Regions from separate parts of the Ruegeria sp. CDSA246 genome, predicted to be linked through region 1. Evidence: riboswitches for the same ligand, from Rfam matches in the RefSeq annotation. Region 1 holds a riboswitch; each other region holds the start of a gene.
The links. Region 1 has a riboswitch for cobalamin ahead of AC2FI9_RS05390 (DUF1636 family protein). Riboswitches for the same ligand answer to the same signal wherever they lie in the genome.
Positions count from the first base shown of each region.

Region 2: linked by a shared signal. The riboswitch ahead of AC2FI9_RS14150 (hypothetical protein) and the one ahead of AC2FI9_RS05390 (DUF1636 family protein) in region 1 are both predicted to bind cobalamin.
Region 3: linked by a shared signal. The riboswitch ahead of AC2FI9_RS13810 (DUF1636 family protein) and the one ahead of AC2FI9_RS05390 (DUF1636 family protein) in region 1 are both predicted to bind cobalamin.
Region 4: linked by a shared signal. The riboswitch ahead of AC2FI9_RS22095 (metal ABC transporter ATP-binding protein) and the one ahead of AC2FI9_RS05390 (DUF1636 family protein) in region 1 are both predicted to bind cobalamin.

Region 1 covers NZ_JBXWPD010000003.1:153,692-158,666, forward strand. Annotated here, with positions in the region: gene AC2FI9_RS05380 (ABC transporter substrate-binding protein) at 1-929, opposite strand, end outside; gene AC2FI9_RS05385 (ABC transporter ATP-binding protein) at 940-1,725, opposite strand; gene AC2FI9_RS05390 (DUF1636 family protein) at 1,722-2,078, opposite strand; cobalamin riboswitch at 2,180-2,385, opposite strand; gene AC2FI9_RS05395 (bifunctional enoyl-CoA hydratase/phosphate acetyltransferase) at 2,578-3,972, shown strand; gene AC2FI9_RS05400 (acetate/propionate family kinase) at 3,965-4,975, shown strand, end outside.
Region 2 covers NZ_JBXWPD010000010.1:52,401-57,375, forward strand. Annotated here, with positions in the region: gene rsgA (ribosome small subunit-dependent GTPase A) at 1-787, shown strand, start outside; gene AC2FI9_RS14145 (alpha/beta hydrolase family protein) at 796-1,653, opposite strand; cobalamin riboswitch at 1,798-2,017, shown strand; gene AC2FI9_RS14150 (hypothetical protein) at 2,102-2,509, shown strand; gene AC2FI9_RS14155 (protein-tyrosine phosphatase family protein) at 2,517-3,014, opposite strand; gene AC2FI9_RS14160 (DNA polymerase III subunit gamma/tau) at 3,172-4,923, shown strand.
Region 3 covers NZ_JBXWPD010000009.1:195,299-200,273, reverse strand. Annotated here, with positions in the region: gene AC2FI9_RS13820 (hypothetical protein) at 148-1,104, shown strand; gene AC2FI9_RS13815 (hypothetical protein) at 1,347-1,517, opposite strand; cobalamin riboswitch at 2,089-2,298, shown strand; gene AC2FI9_RS13810 (DUF1636 family protein) at 2,382-2,771, shown strand; gene cobW (cobalamin biosynthesis protein CobW) at 2,768-3,823, shown strand; gene cobN (cobaltochelatase subunit CobN) at 3,827-4,975, shown strand, end outside.
Region 4 covers NZ_JBXWPD010000031.1:9,066-14,040, reverse strand. Annotated here, with positions in the region: gene AC2FI9_RS22100 (acyltransferase family protein) at 1-873, opposite strand, end outside; cobalamin riboswitch at 1,182-1,392, shown strand; gene AC2FI9_RS22095 (metal ABC transporter ATP-binding protein) at 1,532-2,380, shown strand; gene AC2FI9_RS22090 (metal ABC transporter permease) at 2,373-3,275, shown strand; gene AC2FI9_RS22085 (metal ABC transporter solute-binding protein, Zn/Mn family) at 3,272-4,171, shown strand; gene AC2FI9_RS22080 (hypothetical protein) at 4,252-4,494, opposite strand; gene AC2FI9_RS22075 (LysR family transcriptional regulator) at 4,681-4,975, opposite strand, start outside.

The DNA of each region.
Region 1 (4,975 bases):
GCTTTGGCCATTTTCGAAATTGCTTCGATATTTGCCGGTCCGGGTGTCAGTTCCTCGTAGCGCAGACCAATCCAGCGTTCGTTCTTGACCGCATCCGTCTGAGACATCACGGGATGGTCCTGCAGGAACTTGAAGGTATCTGCGGCGCCGTTTCCAGTTTGATAATCAAGTAAAACCAGGAATTCCGGGTTCGAAGCGGCAACAGCCTCCCACGAGGAACGTCCCCAGCTGGTGTCCATATCATGGGTGACGTTCTCGCCGCCAGCGGCAGCAATCATCGCGTCGGGAATGGCAAATTTACCAGCCGTAAACGGGGCATCGGCGGGGCCGTCCAGCAGGAAAACGCGGGGTTTCGGCAGGTCGGCTGTCTGTGTCTCGATCGCGGACAGTTCTTCTTTCCAGCCGGAAACAAGCTCTTCTGCCTTGTCCTCAACGCGCATGACTTTGCCCAAGCGAAGGACGTCGGTGAACAGCAAATCCATGCTGGCTTCGGGGCGATCCTTATCCAGATGTACGCAGCTTTCCGTCAGGATCATCGTTTTGATGCCAAACGGCGCAAGCGTGTCGGGGGTCACGTCACCGCCCGGCTTCATGCCATAGTACCAGCCAGCAAAGAAAAGGTCGGGTTCGACAGCGACCAGATTTTCAACTGTCGGGTACTTAGGCGCAAGTTCCGGGATGTCGCCGCGCAGGGTGTCAAACTCGGGGCTGGTTTTGTACCAGCCGGTGATGCCCGTCAGGCCAACGATCTTGTCCTGCAAACCCAGCGCAAAGGCCATGTCGGTCATGTTCATGTCGTGCACGACCAGCCGCTCGGGCTGAGTTTCAAACACCATCGGCTCGCCACAATTGTCGACAGTGATCTCGTGCGCTGTTACGGCACTTGCAAGGCCGCTGATCAGTGCTGCGCACCAGAGAGTTTTGTTCATGTTGTTTTTCCTAGTTTGAGGTAGTGGTTCTTCGGATATCCAGTGCCGGGATCATGCGGCCTTCGTGCTGAAAGCTAAGAAAATCGACACCAAACGTTTCACGGACCCTTTCGGGTGTCAGCACTTCGTGCACCGGGCCGAAACCGGTCAGGCGCGTGGATTTCATCAACGCGACATGGGTCGCGAATTCGGGGATCATGACCAGATCATGGACGATCATGACGACCGTAATGCCCAGCTCGGCCACCAACGACAGCATGCGTCCCTTGGCGTCCGGGTCCAGATGGTTCGTCGGCTCATCCAAAAACAGCAGTGAGGGGTTCTGCGCCAGCGCCCTTGCGATATGAGCACGCTGGCGTTCCCCGCCAGATAGCACGGCCATCCGTTTGTCTGCGAGGGCGACGAGTCCGGTCAGTTTCAGGATGCGGTCCAATTCCAAGGCGTGCTCAGCGGCAGATCGGTCGGCACGGATCGGGATTTGCCCGAGGGCCACGTAGTCGCGCAGAAACAAACGCCCGTCCGGCGATTCCTGCTGACTGACTACGGCGATCATTCGGGCGCGGTCCATCGCCGAAAGCTGCCGAAGACTGCGCCCCTTTACCAAAACGTCCCCCAGCACAATCTCTTCACCGCCGCACAAAAGATTCAGCAACGTTGTCTTGCCCGCACCGTTTGGGCCCGCAATTGCCAGGGTTGCCCCTTCATTCAGTTCGAAATTGACGTTTTGCAGCAGTACGTCGCCGTTCAGGGCGTAATACTCCAGCCCGCGCGCCTCAAGGAAAGCTCCGCAGGTCATGCGCTTGTCTCCAGCTTTAGCCGTGGCAGGCGCGCCAGGATCTTATCAAGAAGGGCAGGCGGGCGCTGCGATGCGTTGGTCCAACCGTCACCGCTGCGATGGTATTGACGTGCAAATTCGGCCAAAGCATCCAAGTCCTCAGCCGATTGGATGTCACCGAAAAGGTACTGCGCTTTGTCGAATGCCTGAAACCCGACGGTTGTGGGCCGACCGCAACCGGCCATGCAGGAAACGCTGCGGATGCCAAAACTGGATGGAAGCTTGCTTGCAAGCGCAGCGCGCAATGAATCCGCCCGGTCAGAGCCCTCGCAGGTCTCGCAAATCAGAAGGAAATGATCAGGACTGATCGACATGGCCCACTCCGCCTGTTGCCAAGCGCGGACAGAAGGTGCCAATCATGTCATCACGTCTTAGACGTGTCATAAAGCCTCCTTCCAGGACGCCCCGCCCCGGGTTGGTTGAACATCGGATGGTAGGTCTCCTGACTTGCGGGTCGTGGCTTGGCCATCCTTCCCGACCCATTTGGGGTCAGTGGGTATTTGGCGTCGCTCACCGCTTACAGTTGCGGGGGCAGTCACGGACTTGGCGCTTGTTGGCAACCTCACCGTATTCCCTTTTCATCCCTTGGCGAACCACAGGGAACCATCGCGGTGATGCTTGCCCGAGTTCCGATTTTGGGTCAAGCGATAATACTCAGCGCCCCACGCACAGAGGTCATTTGTCATTTGCCAACGATCTGACTACGCTGCGTCGCAGAAATGTAGGGGCAAAGGTGGATATGTTCTGGTTTCGGGGGGCGAACATCCAATGTTTGAAACGACGAACGCACATTCAAAAACAAAGCCAGGCGAGATGAAAATTCAAGAAAGCCGAACCTATTCTCAACTGAAGGTAGGCGACAAGGCGCAGGTCACCCGATTGTGCACCGTGGACGACTTGTACGCGTTTGCCTCGGCTTCGGGCGACCACAACCCGCTGAACCTGGCAGCCTATGACGGTGATGGAGATGGGCGCCCCGAGGCTGTCGCGCCCGCTTTGTGGCCTGCTGGTCTGGTGGCCGCAGTCATTGGGAACATCTTGCCGGGGGCCGGTACGCAAACACGTCGGGCGGATCTGAGTTTTCATGCTTCGGTTTTGGCGGGCGAAGAACTGACTGCCTTTGTGGCTGTTACAGAAAAGCGTGAAGACGGCGACCTGACCTGTTCCGCCGAAGTGCGCCGGGTCGGGGATAACGCATTGATCCTAAGCGGCACCGTACAGGTCACGCCACCGTCGCGGCATTTGACCTTCGACTCGGTCGAGGTACCGGGACTGATCGTTCAGCGTCACCGGCACTTCGACGCTTTGTTGGAAAAGGCACGTCCTCTGGACCCGATGGCCACAGCGATCGTCGCCCCGGAAGAGCCGAATTCGCTAGGCGGGGCATTGCTCGCGTTGGAAAACGGCATCATTACTCCGATTTTGGTGGGCGACCCGGACAAAATCACCGCCGCTGCCGCCCAGCTTGGGGCCGATTTGTCCGGAGTTGAAATCATTGAAGCGCGAGACCACGAAGTGGCCGCCCAACGCGCGGTCGGACTGGTCGTTGAAGGTAAGGCCCGGATGCTGATGAAAGGTCACTTGCACACAGATGTCCTTCTACGCGCCGTTCTTCGCCGCGAAAACGGCCTGAGGACCGGGCGACGCTTGTCGCATGTGTTCGTCATGGACGTGCCGGGCATGTCCCGGCCCATCATGGTTACTGATGCGGCGGTGAATATTGCACCGGATCTCGAAACCAAGGCCGATATTGTTCAGAACGCCATCCATCTTGCGCATTCTATTGGCATCGAGATGCCCAAGGTTGGCGTCTTGTCGGCGGTTGAGACCATCAACCCGCATTTACCGTCGTCTGTCGATGCGGCGCTGTTGTCGAAAATGGCCGAGCGTGGACAAATCACCGGCGGGCTGGTCGATGGCCCTCTGGCAATGGACAATGCGGTTGATCTGAACGCCGCGCGGACAAAAGGCATCACCTCACCGGTCGCGGGGGTCGCAGACATTCTGGTTGTTCCGAATATCGAAGCCGGCAACATGGTAGCCAAGCAGCTGACATATATCTCTCATGCCGAGGCTGCCGGCGTCGTGATAGGTGCTGCGGCACCGATTATCCTGACATCTCGGGCAGATGACGATGCTTCGCGGCTGGCGTCTTGTGCTGTCGCGGCGCTGCATGCAATTGCGAATGAAGGCAAAATCCATGGCTGAACATGTTTTGGCACTGAATGCCGGGTCGTCCTCGTTGAAATTCGCGTTGTACGAACTGGTCGAGGATCGACGCCCCAGTATGCGCTGGCGCGGTCAGATCGAGCGGTTGGGGGATGCCCCACGCCTGTTGGCCCAATCGGCGGGGGGGCGATCTGTCGATCGCCAGCTGTCTGGGGCTAAAACACATGACGAGGCCATCAATGCGTTTCTTGAACTTACCCGCGAATACCTGCCGGACACTCACGTCCGGGCCGTGGGCCACCGCGTCGTTCACGGCGGGCCAGTCTATTCGGAACCTGTCGTGGTGGACGAGCACGTCTTTGATACGCTAAGCGGTTTCATTCCCTTCGCACCTTTGCACCAACCCTACAGCCTTGCGGGTATCAAGGCGGCCGCGGCAGCCTTTCCGGGTACCACCCAGATTGCGTGCTTCGATACCGCGTTTCACCGGACGCATCCTTGGGTGAATGATACTTTCGCCCTTCCGCAACGTTTTTACGAGAAGGGTGTGCGCAGATACGGGTTTCACGGGCTGAGCTACGACTATGTCTCGCAAAAGCTTAAAGAAATTGCGCCGGGTTTGTACGACGGTCGTGTCGTTATTGCGCATCTGGGAAATGGCGCGTCGATGTGTGCGGTGTCGGGCGGTCGGGCCGTGGCCTCGACCATGGGGTTTTCGGCGCTCGACGGTCTGCCCATGGGCACCCGCAGCGGGCAATTGGACCCGGGGGTCGTGCTTTACATGATGCAGCAAGAAGGGATGGAGGCAGACGAAATCGCCGAGCTTCTTTATCGAAAGTCTGGCTTGCTTGGTCTGTCCGGCATGTCCTCAGACATGCGCACCCTGTTGGCTGCTGACACTCCGGATGCGCGCAAAGCGATTGAGTATTACGTCTTCCGCATCCGTCGGGAACTGGGTGCCTTGTCTGCTGCGCTGGAAGGCATCGACGCTTTGGTATTTACCGGAGGTATCGGTGAAAATGCCGCCCGTATCCGACAGATG
Region 2 (4,975 bases), on a different contig from region 1:
TTTGAAACGCCGCGCCGCCGGAACCGGGGCCCAGGCTCAGTTGATTGCTGCTAATGTGGATGTGCTGTTCATCGTCAGTTCCTGCAATGCTGACTTCAATCTGGCCCGACTGGAACGGTATTTGGCTTTGGCACACCAGGCCGGGTGCTATCCGGTGATCGTTCTAACCAAGGCCGATACCTGCGCCGATCCTGATAATTTCTCCAAAGCAGCCGAGTCGCTGGCTCCGTTTTTGACCGTGCTGGCTATCAATGCTTTGGATGCCCTGGACGTGCAGCAAGTTCTGTCCTGGTGCTCCACCGGGCAGACTGCCGCAATGGTCGGCTCATCCGGTGTCGGCAAGACAACATTGGTCAACGCCATGACGGGCCTGGATGAGGCAACGTCCGGCGTTCGCGCGGACGACGCGCGCGGGCGGCACACGACAACTGCCCGCGCGTTGCATCCGATGCAGAACGGCGGATGGCTGGTCGATACACCCGGCATGCGGGCTTTGCGGTTGCTGGATGCGCAGGATGGCGTCGATGAGGTCTTTTCTGACATTCTGGAATTGGCTCAGACCTGCCGCTTTTCCGATTGTCAGCATCAGGCCGAGCCGGGCTGCGCCGTGCAGGATGCGATTGCAAACGGATCACTGGACACCGAGCGGTTGGAGCGCTGGCGAAAGCTGCGGCGCGAAGATGAAAGGAACTCGGAAACCGTTGCGCAGTCTCGTGCGCGCGACAAGGCCTTTGGTAAGATGGTACGATCGGTGATGCAGGACAAGAAATCCCGCAAAAAGCTGTAAGTACCGGCTCAGGCGATTAACCGGGGCCATATGGCCGCATTTCGGCGCGCAAATGCGCCGATGTGACCGACCTCGGCCAATCCAAAGTCTTTCGGCGACAACTGATGCCGGCGGGCTTTGGGACCGTAAAGATCGGCCAGGCGCCAAACCGCGTTCGGGGGCACCACCTGATCATCGTCCATTGTGAACAGATCGACGGGTGTTTCCGACGCAGCCCAACGGGCGTCTGGAAGGCTTTTGCCGATATCCGGCACATAGCTCAGCGCAGCGGTGCACCATTTGCGCCACTGCCAGTAGACACGTGCCGGAAGGTCCGAGCCGAACCCAAGTGCCTTGCCCGGCAGGTATCCCAATGCCTTAACCAGCAATGGCGGGTGGGCATACCAGAACATTGTCGCCAGTGCGCGATACGGCCAGGGGTGGTCGGATACCGTCACCAAACCTGAACAGACACAGATCATCCGGTCGATCTGCTCAATATCGGGCTGAATTGGCCCCAGCATTCCACCCACCGAATGGCCAATGCTCCACTGCTGGGCGGCGGGAAATCTGCGCCGCATTTCGGCGCGAGCAGCGGGCATGTCGATCAACGCCCAGTCAGCCATCGTGGCCTGCGAATCGCGCAGGCGCCCGTGTAGAGAGTGGCCAAAATCGCGATAGTCATAGGTCAGACAGGCCATACCCTGTTCTTCCACCAACCACCGCGCAAAATGCTGGTAATAGTCGCGCGGTACGCCTGTGGCTGCATGGACTACAACCGCCACATCAGGTGCCGAGGCAGGCATATACAGCCGTGCCGACAGTTCGGCCTCTCCGGCAGAAAACGTGAAATCTTCGGTCAAAACGACCGGAGTGTTGTCCAACATGGTGCCCTCGCAAGCATCTGAACTATTCGGTTCACATATGGCATATCGGCGCTTTTGCGCGACTAGAGTCAACAGATTTTCAAAGTGACCAAGCGTCCACTTGAACGATGGAAAACAGCCCGCTTGACTCAAGCCACCTACAACCGCTAGCGATGAGGTGATGGTTCTCGTCCTTATATTGGGGCGGGATGAAAAGGGAACTCGGTGCGGTCCAGCCCGGCAATGCCGGAACAGACCAAGGCCGCGACTGCCCCCGCAACTGTAAGCGGTAAGCAATGCCGAAATACCACTGGCCGAAAGGCTGGGAAGGTCGGCAAAGCAATGACCCGCAAGTCAGGAGACCTGCCATCAAAGTAAAAACCGAAACTCGGGCGGGGTGTCCGGGCAGGTCTTCAGTACGCTGAGTTCCCTGTTCCACGTCCCCCGCTCACCGCGCGGAGGGCGCATTATGATCTGGAAGACAACGACCCACGAATTCACCGCCACCCTGTGCCAGAAAACGGGGAAAACATGCCCCGCATTGGCCCAAATGGCTCGGGCATTGGCCGAGGCGATGGCAACAGCACAACCAATGACGACCAGCGAATTTGAGGTGGACGGCTCCAGCGAACTGACCCATTGCGATGAGGGTTGCACCGCACGGTTTCGCGCCAGCCCGGCCCGGATCAGGGTCTATTGCGGGGCAAACACGGGCGACTCGGCCGACACGTTGGACGAATACGCCGATATGATGTTCAACCCTGACTTTTCCACTCTGCCTGCTGGTGTTTTGGCGGCCTTGCCTTGCGCCATGCTTCAGGCATCGGCCCTTGCACCGCGTCCATCGCATCAGGTTGTTCAACAAGCCACGGCCTGATCCTAGTTCACCGATCGCTCTGGGCCGGTTTCATGGCCCAAGCCATCTGCTCATCCGTTTCCACCGCGCATGGTCGGGCCAAGCGCAGCCGGTTTAGCGCGTGGTTTGGATCTTCACCGCTTTCCACCATGAGCCTCAGCGCGACCATCCCCGACCGCCCACAACCGCCCCGGCAATGCACCAGCACGCGTCCACCGTCGGACAGCACCTGCCGGGCGGCTGCGCTGGCGTCGGGCCAAAGAGTTTCGATTGGCAGGGGCGGCGTGCCAAAATCCTCGACCGGAAGATGCACCCAGGTCGCGGACCTGCTTTGAACGTCTCGACCAAAACCGCCTGCGCCGACCTGCCGCATCTCGGCCTCGGTGGTCATTGAAATCACCAGATCGGGGTTCCAGTCCTGTATCACCCTCAGATCATCCACATACCCACTGCCGCCGCTAGGCAAGGGGGACAGCGCCAAGGTGCCTGTGCCAACAGGCAGCGCGTAGATTGCAAATTTTGCCAAAGCTTATGCTCCTACTGCCACCGGCCCACCAGATTTTGACAGCCTATTTATCCCGCTTACAGACGCTGTCCAAACCGAAATTCCACAAAGCATGCTGTGGACGCGGGCGGCCCGGGTCTCTACGCTGCATTTCTGACACGAATCTGACAGAGCAGACATGACCGAAACGCCCAGCCCCGCCTATCAGGTTCTTGCCCGCAAGTACCGCCCTGAAACCTTTGCAGATCTGGTTGGACAGGACGCAATGGTGCGCACGCTGAAAAATGCGTTCGAAGCGGATCGGATCGCGCAGGCCTTTATCATGACCGGTATTCGCGGCACCGGCAAAACCACCACTGCCCGGATTATCGCCAAAGGTATGAACTGCATCGGTCCCGATGGTGAAGGCAAGCCAACGACCGAACCTTGTGGTCAGTGCGAGCATTGCGTTGCCATCATGGAAGGCCGGCATGTCGACGTGATGGAGATGGACGCCGCCAGCCGCACCGGCGTGAACGATATCCGCGAGATCATCGACAGCGTTCGCTATCGTGCCGCCAGTGCGCGTTATAAGATTTACATCATCGACGAAGTTCACATGCTGTCGACCAGCGCTTTCAATGCGCTGCTCAAAACGCTTGAGGAACCGCCCGAACATGTAAAGTTCATCTTTGCGACGACCGAAATCCGCAAGGTCCCGGTGACAGTGCTGTCGCGCTGCCAGCGGTTTGACCTGCGCCGGATCGAACCCGAAGATATGATCGGTCTGCTCAACAAGATCGCCGCGGCGGAAAACGCACAGATCGCCGAAGACGCGCTTGCTTTGATCACACGTGCGGCCGAAGGCTCTGCCCGCGATGCGACCTCGCTGTTGGATCAGGCGATCTCACATGGTGCAGGGGAAACCAGCGCCGATCAGGTTCGGGCAATGTTGGGCCTTGCAGATCGCGGGCGCGTGCTGGATCTGATGGACATGATCCTGCGTGGCGATGCGGCTGGGGCATTGACTGAGTTGAGCGGCCAGTATGCCGAAGGGGCCGACCCGCTGGCCGTGCTGCGCGATCTGGCCGAGATCACCCATTGGGTTTCCGTGGTCAAAATCACGCCCGATGCCGCCGATGACCCCACCGTCTCACCGGATGAACGTGCGCGCGGTCAACAGATGGCCGAGGCGCTGCCGATGCGGGTGTTGACGCGGATGTGGCAGATGTTGCTGAAAGCGCTGGAGGAGGTCTCTGCAGCACCCAACGCGATGATGGCCGCCGAAATGGCAATCATTCGTCTGACTCATGTGGCCGATTTGCCAAGCCCCGAAGAACTTATCAAACGACTACAGGATGCGCCTCCACCCCCACCGAACGGGGGACCTGGCGGTGGTGTGGCTGTGCCAACTCATGCACCTACGCAGGCGACTTCCTCTACGCATCTCTCGGCCCAGCGCGGGCCGGCAGGGGCACCCACCGCAGCGCTTGCTCAGGACATCCAGACCGCGCTGGCACGCTATCCAACCTTCGAACACGTGGTCGAGTTGATCCGCACCAACCGGGACGTAAAACTGTTGGTTGAGGTCGAAAACGGTGTGCGTCTCGTCTCGTATTCCCCGGGACGGATCGAGTTCACGCCGACGGACAAAGCGCCGACCGATCTGGCGCAAAGGCTTGGTTCAGCCTTGCAACGCTGGACCGGAAACCGATGGGCCGTCTCAATCGTGGCCGATGGGGACGCGGCAACAATCGCCGAGGTTCGAGACGCGGCTGATCTGGCGTTGAAAGCGCAGGCCGAACAACACCCATTGGTTCAAGCCGTTCTGATGCAGTTTCCCAAAGCGCGCATCAAACGGATCGAAACCCCGGAGGAACGCGCCGCCAAGGTAGAAACCGAAGCACTGCCTGAGGTCGAAGACGAATGGGACCCGTTCGAGGAGGATTAACACCTGCACTTTGCACACATCGATGCGGTCTATTACGAAGCATGCGAAGTAT
Region 3 (4,975 bases), on a different contig from region 1:
TTTGCAAGCTTCATCATACCTAGATAGTAACCGCATAGGTTGAAGCTGGAACCAGAAGACGCCCGAGAGCGGCACCCTAGTAGTCAATTTTATAGTTCATGTCGGAAAGTCTTCGATGCGATATCAACAAAACTAGCTAGGTTTCGAATGCCCAAAGAAGATTTTGCGAGTTTCATTGCCAAGCATCGCTTTAAACCACACGATCTTTTTGCATCCGTCTCAAAGGGTGTTACCACACAGGAGTTTCAATTAGCGAAGTGTTTCTCTCAAGTCGACCTACTGAGATGGGACTTTGGAGACGGTCAGTTCGCCGAGTTAAACCGAGCGCTGACGGTCGCATCATATACTTCAGAAAGCAGCACGGATCATCCAGAGGGTTTCGCCGCATACACTTCAAAGCTGCAAGAGGAATCGTGGAATTACGCATTGCGCTTTTCCCCTTACCATAAAGTTCATACCGCACTGGAGAACTTAGAAAGGGTGCATGCCGCAATGCTGGAAGCAAGCCTTGGTTTGAATGCGGCTACGGCAGGGATGGACACCGTTCTTGAGTTCAAGCGCTCAGATAACTCTGCGTATGCTCGAGAACAATCTAAGGCAACATCCAATCTTTTAACATTCTCTGCGCTTTATGCTTCATACGTAGATGTTTGCAGACGTATCCGAAAATACTCCAAGCTGGAAAACAGTGAATCTTACACCCGGGGAATTGGAAGGGTAATCGGGAAGAACTCCGGCGCGCATAGTTTTGCCATGGGTCTAAGGAACTTTATTCTACATCATCATTTGGTGGAGCCTGGCATAACCATTTCGATGGGGGAAAGTCGCACGGTGCGACTGCTACTCGATTCAAACGCTTTGCTTTTCGCAGGTTTCAAGTGCAAAGCGGACGCTCGAGAATACATCCGTTCGGACAAAAAGCTGGATGTACTGAAAACGACCACCACTGTAGTCAAAGACGTTGCTAGACTTGTAAGGTTCCATCGGAAGATCGCAGAGAAACGACTACCGGAGGAAAAGTTCGCTCACGACACTTACCTTCACGAACGAACCAGGTTTAGACACCTCCAGAACGCGACGTTCGATCCGGGAGCAATTGTCTAACGGCGCTCAACTGTTTTAGCACGCGTTGTAAGCCCCAGCATTATGTCGGTGGCTCTAGACAGCTCCATTCCGGATGAAGAATTACGTATACTACTGACTACTCTGGCAAACCGGCATCAGAATCTTTCAAATGACAAAATGGCAGTTGTTGCCGACGAAATCGTGCAGCTATTGAAGCAGCGTTCAAGGTATCCGAACACCGGCTCATATCTTGACGGGCGGAAGGTCGAGTGACGGCGCATTCAGGCTGCGACGCGCCTGAAAGCAATCAGCGTTGCTGTGATCATTGCACCAAAATCCACTTGAACCAAAAATCGAGCATCATCCTTGATGGCGTTAAGCCAATGAACAATTTCAACCAACAATCCCGCAACATTCGCAAGCCCACGTACCGATAAAATCTCACTAAACAATTGTTATTTATTAAGAAATTTAATTCCTTTACGCAAGTTCGAAATTGGTACTCGCCTCCACTTCTTTTTCAAACACTTAGCCTTCTGCGCTGCTTTCGCAAATTCGGGCGTATACACTTGGGTATCATGTTCCTACTGGCTTCTGGAACAGCATAACCGTCGCCGTTGATGTCCGGGGTTAAATGTCGAAGCGGTTTGAAAGTAATGCCACACGTGCCAAATCTTTTCCCGCGAACAAACGGCGCGACGCACAATGCGACAGTGGTAGAGGGATGTGCTTTGTCTTTGTCGCGCCTTTGCCCGCTTCCTTAATATTGCCCAAAGGTTCGCACAGAACGCGATTGCCCAAGGCGCGCCTGTTGCGATTGCCGGTCCAGCGATTCCGTTTGCACAACCGCACTACCTGATTGCCAAGCCCGGAAGCGCTCAATCATCCGCGGCTGCGGGGCTGTTTTGCTCCTGGCTTCGTGATCGGATCGCATCGGATGCCGCTGACTGACTTCGGCTGGTCGCTTTTCTGACTTAACCGGTTTTCAATCCTCAGTCGTGCTTGACAAGCCCCCTGCCCGTGCCGCATGTCGCATGCGTTGGTGTCCATCCTCGGATGGATGAAAAGGGAATGTGCCAGCGATGTCATCGCCAAGCACAGCCGCCCCCGCGACCGTGACCGGAGAGGGTGCCCAAAGCCACTGGCCCAATAGGCCGGGAAGGCGGGACATCCGACAGGGCAAACGCTCTGACATCCGCAAGCCGGGAGACCTGCCAGCACCCGAAGTTGAAACCGGGCGGGGTGTTCCGGTGTCGGGTCCATGTCGCACACGTGGCCCGCATGAAACCCCGTCCCCCGTACAAAGGATTAGGGGGATGAGAGACGTGACCGAGACCGCACCAGTCGAATTGCTGGTCTGCACGACATGCCGCCGTGGGTTGCCCATCGAAGATGACGCTCAGCGACCCGGCACTTTGCTGCACACAGCGCTTGAACAGGCGGGTTTGCCTGACGGCGTGGACCTGAAGCCGGTGGAATGCCTGTCGAACTGTGATCAGGGATGTTCGATCGTTTTGCGTGGTGGCCCGTCCCGATGGACCTTCGTCTATGAAAACCTCGACGAGGCCGACCATGTCGAGACCATCGTCGAAGGCGTCACCAAATATCTGGCCGCTGAAGACGGTCTGGTGAAATGGCGTGAGCGCCCCGAACATTTCCGCAAAAACTGTGCGGCCCGCATTCCCCCGATTGGAGCCCTGAAATGAGCAATCTTGAAAAACTTCCCGTCACCGTGATCACCGGCTTTCTGGGCTCGGGCAAGACCACGCTGGTCAAGCACCTGATGCAGAACCCGCAGGGCAAGCGTCTGGCTGTGGTCGTCAATGAATTTGGCGATGTTGGCGTCGATGGCGATATCCTGAAATCCTGCGCCATTCCGGATTGCCCGGCGGAAAACATCATGGAACTGGCCAATGGCTGCATCTGCTGCACCGTAGCCGATGACTTCATTCCGACCATCGAGGCACTGATGGCGCTGGAGCCGCGCCCCGATCACATTCTGATTGAAACCTCTGGTCTGGCGCTGCCGAAGCCGCTGCTGAAGGCGTTCGACTGGCCGGATATCCGTTCTAAGATCACCGTTGACGGTGTGATCGCTCTGGCCGATGCCGAGGCCGTCGCCGCCGGGCGCTTCGCTCCGAGTGTCGAAGCCGTGGACGCCCAGCGCCTGGCTGACGACTCGATCGACCACGAAACGCCCCTGTCAGAGGTGTTCGAGGATCAGATCTCGTGCGCCGACATCATCCTGCTGACAAAACCCGATCTGGCGGGCGCCGAAGGTGTGGCGAAAGCCAAAGAAGTCATCGCCGCCGAAGCTCCGCGTCCGCTGCCAGTGGTCGAAGTCGCCGAAGGTGCCGTAGACGTGCGCGTCGTGCTGGGGCTGGAAGCGGCCGCCGAGGATGACATGGATGCCCGTCCGTCGCATCACGATGGCCATCACGACCACGAACACGACGATTTCGAAAGCATCATCGTCGAGTTACCTGAACAGACCGACCCGGCCCAACTGGTCGCCAATATCGAACGTCTGGCCAATGAGCTGAACATCCTGCGCGTCAAAGGCTATGCCGCCGTTCAGGGCAAACCCATGCGTCTGCTGGTGCAGGCCGTTGGTGCCCGCGTACGTCACCAGTATGACCGCCCGTGGGAACCCGGTGAAGAGCGCCGTTCGCGTCTGGTGGTCATCGCCGAACACGACGACATCAAAGAGGCCACGATCCGCGATATCCTCGTGGGCGTGACCGAGGCCGCCGAGTAAGCCATGCACGTCGTCTTCCGCGAAAGCCACGGGCTCGAGGAAACCGAGACCCCGACCGATCTGGGCCAAAGTCCGGCGGATCTGGTGGTGCTGTCCTTTTCGGACAGTGACCTTGGTGCTTTCGCGGCGGGCTGGCATCGCGGTGGCGGGGCCGAAGGGCGAATGCCGACAATGCGGCTGGCGAACCTGACAGCACTGAAACACCCGTTGTCCGTCGACACTTATGTCGAGCAAACGCTCGAGGGCGCCAAGGGCATTCTGATCCGTTTGATCGGCGGCGTGCCTTACTGGTCCTATGGCTTGCAGCAAGTTCTGGCGCTGGCGCAATCCAAGGGGATCGCACTGGCCGTCCTACCTGCCGATGGGCGTGAGGATACGCGGCTGGATGATTACTCCACCCTGCCCGTCTCAACCCTGCGGCGGCTTGCGCATCTGTGTGACACCGGTGGCGAAGTCGCGGCGCAAGCGGCCTTGGCTCAAATGGCGCTTGCGGCGGGGCTTTATGCCGGGCCGGTGATGGGCGCTAAGACCTTGCCAGAGTGCGGCGCGTGGTGCCCGGATCGTGGCGTAGTCCCGGTCGAAACAGCATTCTCGAGCGGCGCGAAGCGTATTCTGGTGACTTTCTATCGTGCTTATCTGACATCTGCAGACACCGCCCCGGTCGCAGCCCTGATCCGCCGATTGCGGGAACGCGGCATCGAAGCTGTAGGCATGTTCGCTCCCTCGCTGAAAGCACCTGCAGCCGCCGATTGGCTGCGCGAGAACATCGCCTCCCTTGAACCGTCGGCCATCATCAACGCCACCGCGTTTTCGGGCAAAGGCGCATCCGGCACCTCTCCACTGGACGCCGCCAATGTGCCGGTGTTTCAGGTTGCTCTCGCTACGTCCCGCCGCAAAGCCTGGGCCGAGGCGGAACGCGGTCTTTCGCCCGCTGATTTGGCTATGCACGTTGTCCTGCCTGAAGTGGACGGGCGAATTTCTGCAGGCATTGCTTCGTTCAAGGAACCGGGCAAGCGTGACCCGCATCTGGAGTATTCACGTTTTGCCCACCGGGCTGAACCGGAACGGATCGAGGCCATCATCGACCGTGTCGTCGGCTGGCTGAACCTGAACGACAAGCCCAAAGGGGATCAGGTGCCCGCCTTGGTGCTG
Region 4 (4,975 bases), on a different contig from region 1:
GCGCGCAAATGCGAAAATTGGTTGGTGCCAGAGATACAGGCTGTAGCTGATCAGGCCAATGCCAACCAGAATTCTGATGCTCAGCAGTTTGGCGACAAAAGTGCCTTCCTTTGCATAGAGGAGAACGAGCAAAGACCCGACGACCGGAACGGCTGTCAGGTATGACGGGTGTTGCATGGTCCCGTCAAAGATCACCATAGATGCAATCACCGCTATAAGGCCAAGTAGCGAAAGACTGTTGCTCGCTCTAACCTTGCGCTTATTTTCCCAACATGCCCCCAATGCACCGAATCCGAGTTCCCAGGCGCGTGTATGCAGAAGATAAAATGTGCTCTCCGGGTGGGTTTGAACCAACAGTACGCTCGCCAGGAAACTGGACCCGATGATAGCCCAAACCAGCAGATCCGTTCTGTGTTTAATTACCGGGTACAGGGCCATAAGCAAAAGCGGAAAAACTATGTAAAACTGTTCTTCAACTGCCAGGCTCCATGTGTGAACCAGAGGTTTGAACTCGGACGCGAGGTCCCAGTATCCACTTGTTAGCGTGAGAAGAACATTATTCAGAGAGAACATCGTGGCCACGACACTCTGGCCGAAGTTTTCCAGTGGATCGGGCAGCATGGTAAACCAAGCGATAGGAATACACACCAGTACGACGACACTCAGGGCAGGCAAGATCCGTCGGTCCCGACGCTCGTAGAACTTCAAAAGAAAGAAGCTATTTTTTCCAAGATCATCAAGGATAATAGAGGTTATTAGATATCCGCTGATAACGAAGAAAACGTCTACGCCTAAAAAACCTCCACTGAACAGGCTTATGCCGGAATGAAAAAGAACCACTGGTAAAACTGCAATGCTGCGAAGGCCATCAATTTCTTTCCGTTACAGCATTTAATCAAAACCCACTCTTGTATTTTGTGCTCGGGCCTGTGAGCTTTCGAAGCGTATCTGTCGTCAAGAGTGTGTCGAGGAACTTTGAGCCGCCGCAGCCAATCGAACAAAGTATTGGCAGGTTTATGCGTTCCGGTCGTTGCAAGACCCAGGCTGAAAACTTCTGAGTGAGCCCCGCGAAGTCACTGCCATTGCTAGCACCCTTATCGTAGAATTTTTTTGGCCGATTGGAGCCTGGTACAAATTGCCATCACCGATTGGTTCGCGCTCTTGTCGAATCAAATCAATTCGTATTTGGTCCACGTGATGGTTCCCGACTGTATTCTGCGGTCAGGGATAAAAGGGAATACGGTGCGGTTCTGTGAAAAGACCAATTCCGTGACTGCCCCCGCAACTGTAGGCGGCGAGCGACCCGAGATCGTCCACTGGGCAATAGCCTGGGAAGGATCGGGATAGCTTTGACCCGCAAGTCAGGAGACCTGCCATCCGAAATTTATGAACCTGGGCGGGGTGTCCCAGAGGGAGATGACAATGTTTCAAGCGGCCCGTACCGTGCACGACCTTGCGCTCGCTTTGCCCCTGTCCAAACACAGGAGGCGTTGCCGTTGTCATTGCAAAAAGCTGACACCCAAAGGGGTAAGTGTCTGACAGAATTCAGCGTTCCGGTGCTGGTGGCGGGGGCTCTGGCGCTGTCGGCGCTCTTGTGGCTCGCGATTTACGCGGTGATTTGATGACGGCCGTTTTACAAATCCGCGATCTGACGTTGGGCTACCGCGACCTTACATTGTTTCACCGCCTCTCCATGGATATCGCGGCTGGAACGACCCTTGCCGTTCTTGGTGCGAACGGGTCGGGCAAGAGCACTTTTGTAAAGATGCTGCTGGGCTTGATGGATCCTCTTTCGGGCAATTTGACTTGGCCGCAGGGCCGTCCTGGTGACATCGGGTATCTGGCGCAGATGACAGAGTTCGACCGCCGATTTCCCATCCGTGTGAGGGATCTTGCTGCGATGGGTGCCTGGCGCGGGTTTGGTTATCGTACCGGGCTGGACGCCGCGGCGCGTGACCGGATGGCCGCCGCGCTGGATGAGGCCGGGGTACTGGATATCGCTGACCGGCCTCTGCATATGCTATCGGGCGGGCAACTGCAGCGCGCGCTGTTCGCGCGAGTTGTCATGCAGGACGCGCCGCTGATCCTGCTGGATGAACCGTTTGCCGCCGTCGACCAAAGTACTGAGGCGCATCTGCTGTCGATTATACGCCGATGGCGCGATGAGGGGCGCGCGGTGGTTTTGGTGGTGCACGATCTTTCCTCGGTACTGGACTATTGCAGCCACGCGCTGCTTTTGGGCGGGCAAGAGGCGACCCATGGACCGGTGAATGACGTTCTGACACCAGACCGGCTGGTTGCGCAAGGATACCTCTCGGAAAGTCAGGCGTCCTGGATGTTCCGTGGCACCCATTCAACAGCGGAGCACGCCAATGTATGACCTGATCGCAGAAATGTGGAGCTTTGCCTTCATGCGTCGCGCTTTTGTGGCAACCACGGTTTTGTCGGCTTCGGTCGCGCCGGTTGGGGCATTTCTTGTTCTGCGTCGCCTATCGCTGGCTGGTGAGGCCATGGCCCATGCGATTACGCCAGGCATCGTCATCGGCTTTGTCACGGCGGGCTTGTCAGTCATGTCACTGCTGGTCGGAGGGCTTATCGCGGGTGTTGGCGTCGCCATTTTGACCGCCTTTCTCGCACGCCGGACGATCCTGCGCAGCGATGCCAGCCTTGCCTCGCTGTATCTGATCGCACTGGCGGTGGGTATCTTTATTCTGTCTGCAGCAGGGTCCGCAGTCCCACTAAAAAGCTTCCTGTTCGGATCAATCCTTGGGATCGACGACGCGTCGATGATCCTTGTCGGAGGGGTGGCGACGGTAACATTGTTGGCATTCGCCGTTCTGCTTCGTCCGCTGATTGTCAGCACCTGTGATCCGGTTTTCTTCGAAACTCAAACGCGCCGGCCGTGGCTGGTTGATCAGGGTTTTATGCTGCTGCTGGTTCTGAACCTGCTGGCGGCATTCAAAACGCTGGGCACGTTGATGGCCGTTGGCTTGATGATCCTGCCTGCGACCGCTGCGCGCTATTGGGCCAGTACGATCACCGGGCAACTGGTCCTGGGCTTTGTATTTGCCTTGTCCAGCTGCTGGATCGGCCTGACCCTGTCCTACCTGTTCCCGGACACGCCATCCGGCCCGGCGATCGTTTTGGTTGCCGGTGGGTTCTTTCTGTTCTCCGCCATTTTCGGTCCGCTTGGTTTTGGCAGACGGATGCGCAAACCGTCTGTTTCCAAAGACATCCCCATTGCCCAAATTCAACAAGAAGAGAGAGCACAATGACTCTTGTGAAGTCACTCTATGCCGGCATCGCCTCTGTGTCGTTTGCTTTGGCTGCATTGCCGACTGTTGCGGCAGAAGACAACGTCAAGATCGTCGCCAGCTTTTCGATCCTCGGCGACATGGTTGAAGAAGTCGTGGGCGATCTGGCCACAGTTACGACAATCGTGGGTCCGGATGCGGATGCGCATGTGTATCAGCCTTCGGTTGCAGATGCGAAGGCCGTTGCCCAGGCGGATATCATCTTTGTCAACGGTCTGGGCTTTGAGACATGGTCCGATACCCTAATCGCTGAATCGGGCACTGACGCAACCGTGCACGTTGCCACCGACGGCATCACGCCTGTCACAGTCGAGGGCAAAATCGACCCCCACGCCTGGAATTCGCTGTCGAATGGCATGATTTACGTGACCAATGTCGCCGACGTGATGACAGAGGCGATGCCCGAGCACGCCGAAGAAATCGCTGCCAATGCCGCGGTCTATATCGCGCAGCTTGAGGCGCTGGATACAGAAACCAAGGCAAAGCTGGCAGGTCTGCCCGCCAATCGCCGCACGGTTGTGACCGCACATGACGCATTTGGATATTTGGCAGACGCCTACGGCCTGACTTTCCTTGCGCCGGTTGGCATCGACACCGAGGCAGAGCCATCAGCCAAGGATCTTGCTGTTCTGATTGACCAACTGAAGGCGGATGGTGCTGCCGCGTTGTTTGTTGAAAACATCACAAGCCCCACTTTGATTCAGCAGATCTCGGATGAAACTGGCATCGTGATTGGTGGACGGCTGTTCTCGGACGCCTTGTCGGAACGGGGTAGCCCTGCCACCAGCTACCTTGCGATGTTCCAGCACAATCTGAACACTCTGCTGAATGCACTTGGGAACGCAACCGCAAGCTAATTGGTCTGCAGACACGAGGCGGTGCTAGAGCCGCCGCCTCATACCGTGCCTTGGAACACTGGGTTTTGGGAAAATGTCGCTTAGTCCGGCTTCCAGCCGTCTTCGTATTCTCCCAAAGTACGGGAAAGATCCAATAGCGAGGCAAAAAGTCTCGCGTAAACGTCCCGTGACATCATCGTCTTGTTGTCATCCAACACTTGCAAAAGGTCGACAACGCCCGAGGCAAAGGCGTCATAGACCAACTGGTCCGCAGGCGTGGGGTCCAAGGTCCATATGTCGTGCGTGTTATAATACCCTGCGGGTTGGGGGTCGTCGTCTATCATGTGTCCGCCTCATTTTGATGCCGCACATGTAAGTGAGAGGAAGGCGAACGCTAGTGATGTGGCGGAAAGTCACAAGTTTTTGGCGGTACCAAAAACGCGACCCCAACCTTGCGTTTCAGTGCTGATAGGAAGTGAAAAGCTTCGCTTCGACCACAACCGGCATGCATTGTGTCGACCGAGAAGTTGTCAGGGTTTCGAATGTTCGCTCTGCAATACTTCCAGAAACAGTTTGGTCACCCGCGTCGGTTCAGGTTGCTTTCTGGTCACTGCAGCAAACCGGGTTCGATATTGCGTTTCGTCCGGCAACACCATCCGCATCTTTTCCTGGTCCACAAAATCCTGCGCAAGATGATCAGGCAAATAACCTATGTACCGCCCCGACAAGATAAGTATGGCCAGCGCCTGCTCGCTTTGAACTTTTGCTGAACGTTGAAAGCCCAGTTGCTGACCGACAATGAGGTTCGGAGAGTTCACGCTGAGC